2 regions of the Solibacillus daqui genome follow, and region 1 is predicted to be linked to the other one. Evidence: predicted binding sites of a transcription regulator. Region 1 holds the regulator's gene; the other holds the start of a gene.

Region 1 (4,438 bases):
ACTCTGCTGCTTGATCAGCAATCGTTAAACGCGAATGATTGTCGATCGCTAAATCTTTTAATGTCGCCTTTAACACATCTTTTGGCATATGCATACTCGAAATCATATTCGCTACGTCACGGCGCTCATCTTCACGTTGCTTTTGCTCGCATGAGACATACGTAATATCAATAACATTGCGCGTAATGAACAACTTCGGAATATAACCTTTTAGTAAATTAGTACATTGATTCGTATTACCACAGCCGCAGCATGTTAGGGATTGCCCGGTATACTCTAATAGCTTCGGTAAGCTAATTTCAACCATTTCCTTCGTTACTTGCTGCTCATGTTCGCGTAAAAATTCTTGAACTTTTGGGTGTTCGATCGTTTCACGACGAATTGCTTCAAAACGTTCTTCAAATGAGGGCATACGCTTTTTAATTTCGTTTAATTGATTATTAATTGGTTCGATTGCTATTCACCTGCCCTATCAAGCTTTTGTAATATTTTTAAGCGCTCTTTTTCAAAATCGATTGCTCCGTCTGGTTGCTTATCTTGAAGTGGTTCCTCATTACGCTTATAAAACCAATCTGGTACTTGCTCGTCACGGCCACTTTTTCGATTATTATAGGTTGGCTTTTTCGTTTGCGTTTGTTTTGGTTGCGCACTTTCTTGTTTCCACTGCGAATACTTATCACGCTCTTGTCGTGCCAATTCCATCGCTTCTTTCGCCGTTTTTAACTGTTTTCGATTCCAGTGGTCCGCAATTTTTTCAACGTAAGCCTTAGGTAACTTCATGTCTGTTGATAGCATAACGTATTCTAATAAAACGTTTACTACACCAACGGACATTCCATATTTCACGACTAAATCTTCAGCAAGCTGTATCGAAGAGGGGATCGGTTCTTTGCCGTTGTTGATATCACGTAAAACTTGAACCGGTGCCGTTGTTTCTAAATATTGCAGTAGTTCTTGCTCTTTTGATAAATTTTCATCAACAGCTACTTCTATTTGTTTTTCAAAAGCTTTCGTTAACACTGGCGCATCTGTTGACACTGTCAGTTTATAAAAATCTGCTGCTGCTCGTTTTAAACGTTCTGTCGTTAACTTATTGTGCTCATCTAATGCGGTGATGACCACTTTTTGCATATGAAGCGGTGATAAATTGTATAAAAATGCAAGTTTAGCAATTGTATCTCGTGCCTCAAGCGTTAATGCTGCACTTGGAATTAATTGCTCCGATAGGCCAGCCTGTAATAATTTAAAATCAAATTGCTCATAGTAAAAAGGATAATCCCCAGTTGTCGCTTGATTTATCTCTAAATCGTCCATAGGTAAGCTTTGATTGATTGGGCGATACACATCAGTAAATGTGCGCGTCACCTCTTCAAATTGAGCCTTATTTGGCATTGTTAAAAAGCGTTGACGCAGTTTACGATAAGCCCCTTCTCCGATCTTACTAAATAAAAACATCGATAAAAGCGGATCTTTAAAAAAACTTGCCGCATCAAGTGGGCGCACTAATTCATAGAGAAAATGGCGACCATCCGCGACGTCTTTACGCCATGTACGAAGGAGGCCGATTGCTTCTAGCGCTACACGCGCTTCAAATACTTGCTTTAGTGGTAGTGATAACACTTGCATTAAATAATAATGGTTCATCACCTGCACACTATGGCTTTCTGCTTCTGCCCACAACGTTAAATACAAACTAATAGGTGGGGGGCCAATTAACGGCTGATAAAATAATGTTAATAATTGACGTTCATTTGTTGAAAGTGCGTGAGGGAGCGTAATTTCAAAATGATCCGTAGGCTGTAATTCTTTGAAGTGAACCATTTTCGTCCCTCCCTTTATTATTTCGAATTCGATTGACGGGTCATAATTTCTTTTAGTTCATCGATAAATACCGTAATGTCTTTGAATTGACGGTAAACGGATGCAAAGCGCACGTAGGCAACTTCATCGACTTTTGATAGTCGGTCCATTACCATTTCCCCCACATCTTCAGAGCGGACTTCAGCATTACCTAAATGACGAAGCTCTTTTTCAATTGCAAGTACGAGTTCTTCTAGCTGCTCTAATGAAACAGGACGCTTTTCGCATGCGCGAATTAAACCACGCAATACTTTTTCACGGCTAAATTCTTCGCGTGAGCCTTCCTTTTTCACAACAATTAATGGTGTTTCTTCTATTTTTTCGAATGTCGTAAAACGAAAACTGCATGATTCGCATTCACGACGTCTACGAATTTCTTTATTATCATCAACAGGTCTTGAATCAACAACACGTGTGCCATTGTATTGACAAGCTGGACATCTCATAGTTTTTTCTCCTAAGTCGTTTAATTAATATCTTTATTATATCAAAAAGCGCGCAATGGAAATAGTGATTCCTACGCGTCTATATTGTATTCAAAATGAATGCTTTAAAATTATATAGTGTTCATAGCATATAAACAATCAAAAAAAGCTTTTTGTAGAAACAAGTCGTTCTACAAAAAGCTTAGGAATTTTCAAATTAAGAGTTTACTACTGCTAATTCGTTTGCAATTTTCGTTGCTAAGTCTACTACGCGAGCTGAGTAACCCCACTCGTTGTCGTACCAAGCGATTACTTTTACTTTACGGTCACCTAAAACGATTGTTGATAAACCATCTACTGTAGATGAGAATGTTGTTGTGTTGTAATCTGAAGATACTAATGGCTCTAAGTTGAAATTTAAAATACCATTCATTTTGCCATCAGCAGCCGCTTTAAATGTAGCATTTACTTCTTCTACTGTTACATCACGTTCTAAATCAACAACTAAGTCTACTAACGAAACGTTTGGTGTTGGTACACGTAATGCCATGCCGTGAATTTTGCCATCTAATTCTGGTAATACTAAGCGTAAAGCTTTTGCTGCACCAGTTGAAGTTGGGATAATTGACGAAGCACAGTTACGCGCACGACGTAAGTCTTTATGCGGGTTGTCAATGTTGTTTTGATCATTTGTGTAAGCGTGAACTGTCGTCATTAAACCGTTTACGATACCAAACTCATCGTTTAATACTTTCACTACTGGAGCTAAACAGTTCGTTGTACAAGATGCATTTGAAATCACGTCATGTTTAGATAAATCTAATTTGTCGTCATTTACACCTAATACTACTGTAATATCTTCATTTTTACCTGGAGCAGTTAAAATAACTTTTTTCGCACCAGCTTCTAAATGCATTGCTGCTTTCGCACGGTCATTAAATTTACCAGTTGCTTCGATTACGATATCTACGCCCATTTCAGCCCATGGTAATTTTAATGGATCGCGTTCGCTTACTAATTCAACGCGTTTGTCGTTTACGATTAAAGCACCTTCGATAGCTTCGACAGTACCTGGGAATACGCCGTGATTTGTGTCATACTTAATTAAATGTGCTAACGTTTCAGATGGGTAGCTCGCATTTACCGCTACGATATTTACGTCACCGCGCATCATTGCTTGGCGGAACACCATACGACCAATACGGCCGAAACCATTAATTGCAATAGAAACTGTCATATTTTTTAAATCCTCCTAAAAGTACATTTCATTCGTTTTCTTTATTCGTTGATTAGTATAACACATATTTCAAAAAGGTGAACACATTTTACGCACATTCATAAAGTTGTTATATTCTGATAATAATGGCTGAGTAGCTACAACAAAGATGTTTATCTTTTACAAAGTAAATCAGAATGTAATCATGTTACGATTCATTTATCCACATATTTTTCATAATATGATGGCAAATCGTTTTATTTTGGGGCATGAACATAGAAATTTTTACCATTTTGTGAAAAAGCCTGTAGTAGTCGTCTTGGTTGAATTCGTTTCTTTTCCTGTTCTGTAATGCCTCATCGAATTAACTTCAATACGACCGTTTGCCATTGATTTCTTAATAATTTATATGGTGAAAAATCACATCCATTCACCTTTCTTGTCATGCCACCCATAGTATCAAGCATATGTATCTGTTGATTTAAGTTACTCTTGAGACAACTGTGTTATACTAAGAAAATTCCTGGTGTGACTTTTACTTTCTTTTGGTTGTTGAATTCTAATCAAAGAAGATTTGTTATAGTTATTTTGTCCACAAATTGTAACACCCACAATCCGGAGACTGTGGGTGTTACAATTTATTTACTTTCTTATCTTTGAAATAATTTAGCCCTAATTATTTCAAATAATCTACCATTATTTGTACAATCAGTAACACGGTCACTACCCTTAGGAGCGGCTTAATATGTTTTGATTTTAACTTTCTCGCTAAACGCAATCCTAACTGGGCACCTACAATTGCCCCAATCATCAATGCAATGGTAAGTGACCAAATGATTTTACCTGTCGAGATATACGTAATGGATGCCCCAAAACAACTTGCGAAAACACCAATTCTAGCTAAACCCACCGCTCGGATATACGCTATTTTTTGACT
Region 2 (4,438 bases), 390 kb from region 1:
TCCACTTCGATTACAACCGTCCGCAATCAATTGGTCGCGTAAAACCATACTACGGTAACTTTGGTATTAACGTTCGTGCATACACATACATTCGTTCAATGGGTCCAGACGGATTAAAAGCGGTAACAGAATATGCGGTATTAAACGCCAACTACATGATGCGTCGTTTAGAAGAACATTTTGATTTACCATACAACCGTCATTGTAAACATGAATTTGTTTTATCTGGCCGTCGTCAGAAAAAACTTGGCGTACGTACACTTGATATCGCGAAACGTCTGTTAGACTTTGGCTACCACCCACCAACAGTTTACTTCCCATTAAATGTGGAAGAGGGGATTATGATTGAGCCAACTGAAACAGAATCTAAAGAAACATTAGACGCATTCTGTGATGCAATGATTCAAATTGCGCAAGAAACAATTGATAATCCTGCATTAGTGCAAGAAGCGCCTCATACAACTGTTGTAAACCGTTTAGATGAGACACGCGCTGCACGTACACCAGTGTTACGTTACACAAAACCTGAAGCAGTAGCACAGGAAGTTTAATAAAAACTTAGGAGTCAGAGGGAATCTTCTGGCTCTTTTTTTGTTCACAGGTAAGACTTCTAACGAAATAACTATATAATAGTAGAAACTCATAAATGTGCATGAAAAAAACTCTCTAAAATGCTAGAGAGTTTTTATGGATTAGTTTTTAGATTTTACTTTACCAGTCCAAGTCTTGAAGCCGCCTTGTAATTGGTAAATTTGGCTGTAGCCTTTTTTCTTTAATGTTAAGGCTGCACGTGCACTTCGACCAGTATTTTGACAGTATAGGTAAACTGGTAAGTCTGGACGGATTTCTTTATGACGGTTGTTTAATTGCGTCATAGGAATGTTACGAGCACCTAAAATATGACCCGCTTCGAATTCTTTTGGTTCGCGTAAGTCGATTAATTGTGCTTTACGGTAGCCTTCGATAAACTGTTCTTGTGTTAAATTAATTACGGCTTTTTTTAAGCGCATTGAGTTGATCACGATATAAGCAACGATCACAACTAGGATAACGAGAATTGTGTATAAAATTGTCACAGCGTTATTGCCCCTTTCTTTCTGTAATTTCTATTATAAGAGAATAACTAGAGATAGTCGAGCTAGTTTGTTAAAATGAACAATTGGAGGCGAGGAAATTTTGAAACAACAATGGTATTTTATCAATTCGGGTCCGTGTCACCCAGCTTATAATATGGCGTTAGATGAAGCGTTGTTAGATTGGCATAGTGTGGGTGAAATTCCACCAGTTATTCGTTTTTATGAATGGAACCCTGCAACAGTGTCTATTGGTTACTTCCAGCGAGCGCATAAAGATATTAATTTACAAAATGTGAAAGAACAAAATTTAGGCTTTGTGCGTCGTCCTACGGGTGGTCGTGCAGTGTTACATGACCAGGAGCTAACCTATTCAGTTATTGTGTCGGAAAGCTATCCAAATATGCCTGCAACGGTGACAGAAGCTTATCGTATTATTAGTGAAGGGATTTTGTTAGGATTCCAAAAACTTGGCTTAGAGGCGTATTTTAGCGTGCCAGAGACGAAGGAACAATTTGAGGATTTAAAGAAACCAAAAAGTGCAGTTTGTTTTGATGCACCAAGCTGGTATGAATTAGTCGTTGAAGGAAAAAAGGTTGCGGGTAGTGCGCAAACACGTCAAAAAGGTGTTATTTTGCAACATGGTGCTATTTTACTAGATTTGGATGAAGAACTATTACTTTCCGTGTTCAATTTTGAGTCGGATGAAGCAAAAGAGAGAATGCGAAAAAAATTACCTGAAAAAGCAGTAGCAATGAATCAATTTGTTGATACGCCATTTACGATTGCGGATTGTATTGAAGCTTTTTCAAATGGCTTTAAAGAAGCGCTTGATATTGAACTTGTACCATATCAATTGAATGAAACACAACAACAATATGTTGAACATTTAATGAAAAATAAATATTGTACGGATGAGTGGAATTATAGAAAATAAAAAACGAACATGTGTTTTAGTTTTTTGAAAAAAATTTTTATGTCTCGAAACGTTGATATACTTAAGGTTAACATAAATTCAAAAAAATCAAGACCTTGTTTGAAAAAAAAATATGTTGTAATCTTTTTTAAGTAAATAAATCCAGCTCAACATATAGGGTAGTCCTATTGAATCAAACACAATATCTTGTGTTTGATTCTCGTTTTTGTTGGGGACTATAAAATTAATAAATCGTTCAAAGGGGGCTTATGTGGTGGTAAGTGTGGTAGAACAATCCATCCCAGTCAATCAACTTAATCAAGATATTGAACAATTTCCGCAAGTGCATCCGATTACACCGGATATGCACATTACGCATAAAGGAGTTTCACGTCTTGTCATGATTGACCGTTATTCTTTTAAAGATACGGAAAAGAAAACATTAAAAGCAGGAGATTTTGTTGTCTTAACTGTGAAACAAGATCCCAAATTCCCAGCGCGTGGACTTGGAATTATCGAGGCTATTAATCAGGACAAAAAAACAGCCACTATTCGTATTGAAGAAGATTATCGTCATGTATTAGAAGGCGAGGAACAAACGACAGGCATAATTGAACGTTCATTAGATATTATTGAAAAGCCGCTCGAAATTTATTATGAGCAAATTGCAAAGCGTAATGCAACGGGCTTAGCCGCTGTTGAAACAACGGAGGAAAAACGCCAAGAATGGTTTGAAAAATTTTATGAACAGTTAGTTAAGATGAACTTTATACCAGCAGGGCGCGTTATTTATGGCGCTGGCTCTGAAACTGAAGTAACGTTCTTTAACTGTTACGTAATGCCATTTGTTGCGGATTCACGTGAAGGTATTAGTGATCACCGTAAGCAAGTAATGGAAATAATGAGCCGCGGTGGTGGTGTTGGTACGAATGGTTCAACACTACGCCCTCGCAACACATTAGCACGCGGAGTTAATGGTAAATCAAGTGGCTCAGTTAGCTGGTTGGATGATATTGCTAAGCTAACGCATCTTGTTGAACAAGGTGGTTCTAGACGTGGAGCACAAATGATTATGCTAGCTGATTGGCATCCTGATATTGTGGAATTTATCATTTCAAAAATGCAAAATCCACGTATTTTACGATATTTAATCGAAAATACAAATGATGAATCAATCATTCGTTTAGCAAAAGAAAAATTAAAATTCAAGCCTTTGTCTCAGCAAGAAGACGCGATGTATCAAGGGATTGTTAATTATAAAAACATCGAAGGCTTTGGTGGCTTTAATGAAGCAATTATTCGTGATGCTGAAACGAAGCTTCGCGATGGTGGTACGTACTCAGTCCACAACCCAGATTTCTTAACTGGCGCAAATATTTCGGTCACATTAACGAAAGAATTTATGGATGCGGTAGAAAACAATGAAGATTTCCCATTACGATTCCCAGATGTAGCGAATTACACGCCACAGCAAATGCTAGAATACAACGAAAAATGGCATGAAGTAGGCGATGTTCGCGAGTGGGAAAAGCTAGGTTACCCAGTACGCACTCACCGCACAATTAAGGCAAAAGAGCTGTGGAATTTAATTAATGTTTGTGCAACTTATGCAGCAGAGCCAGGAATTTTCTTCATTGATAATGCTAACGACATGACGAATGCTAAAGCGTATGGTCAGCAAGTCGTTGCAACGAATCCGTGTGGCGAACAACCACTTGCACCATATTCTGTTTGTAACCTAGCTGCGGTAAACTTAGCGATGTTTGCAAACAAAGAAACAAAAACAGTTGATTACGATGCATTACGTGAAACGGTAAAAGTCGGTGTACGTATGCAAGACAATGTAATTGATGCGACACCTTACTTCTTAGAGGATAACAAAAAGCAAGCCCTTGGCGAACGCCGTGTTGGTTTAGGTGTTATGGGCTTGGCCGATCTTTTAATTTATTGCGAAAAAGAATACGGCTCAGAAGAAGGTAACCAGCTAGTTGATGAGATTTTCAAAACGATTGCAACTGCTGCGTATGAACAATCAATCGAGTTAGCAACAGAGCGTGGTAGCTTCCCATTCTTACAAGGTGATACGGAAGAAGAAACAGCGCGTTTACGTGAAGCCTTTATCCATACTGGTTTCATGAAAAAAATGCCACAGCATATTCGCGAAGGTGTAGTTGCTAACGGTATTCGCAATTCACACCTATTAACAGTTGCACCGACTGGATCAACTGGTACCATGGTTGGTGTTGCAACAGGACTTGAGCCATACTTCAGCTTCACGTATTACCGTTCAGGACGTTTAGGGAAGTTTATTGAAGTAAAAGCAGAAATCGTTAAAGAGTATTTAGAGGCAAATCCAGGCGTAGATGAAAATAATTTACCAAGCTGGTTCAAATCGTCAATGGAGCTTTCAGCAGAGGCGCATGCCGATGTACAGTGCATCATCCAAAAC

The links. The regulator NrdR, encoded in region 1, represses ribonucleotide reductase genes. The targets are predictions, from matches to a motif close to AACACNATATATNGTGTT.
Region 2: the regulator NrdR is predicted to act here: its motif matches at 2,186-2,203, upstream of O7776_RS12295 (vitamin B12-dependent ribonucleotide reductase).

What each region holds. Positions count from the first base shown of each region.
Region 1 is NZ_CP114887.1:2,923,962-2,928,399, forward strand. It holds gene dnaI (primosomal protein DnaI) at 1-454, opposite strand, end outside; gene O7776_RS14300 (replication initiation and membrane attachment family protein) at 457-1,821, opposite strand; gene nrdR (transcriptional regulator NrdR) at 1,839-2,306, opposite strand; gene O7776_RS14310 (glyceraldehyde-3-phosphate dehydrogenase) at 2,503-3,522, opposite strand; partial or broken gene O7776_RS20385 (IS91 family transposase) at 3,762-4,049, opposite strand; gene O7776_RS14315 (sulfite exporter TauE/SafE family protein) at 4,178-4,438, opposite strand, start outside.
Region 2 is NZ_CP114887.1:2,534,370-2,538,807, reverse strand. It holds gene gcvPB (aminomethyl-transferring glycine dehydrogenase subunit GcvPB) at 1-551, shown strand, start outside; gene O7776_RS12305 (rhodanese-like domain-containing protein) at 693-1,076, opposite strand; gene O7776_RS12300 (lipoate--protein ligase family protein) at 1,231-2,010, shown strand; gene O7776_RS12295 (vitamin B12-dependent ribonucleotide reductase) at 2,264-4,438, shown strand, end outside.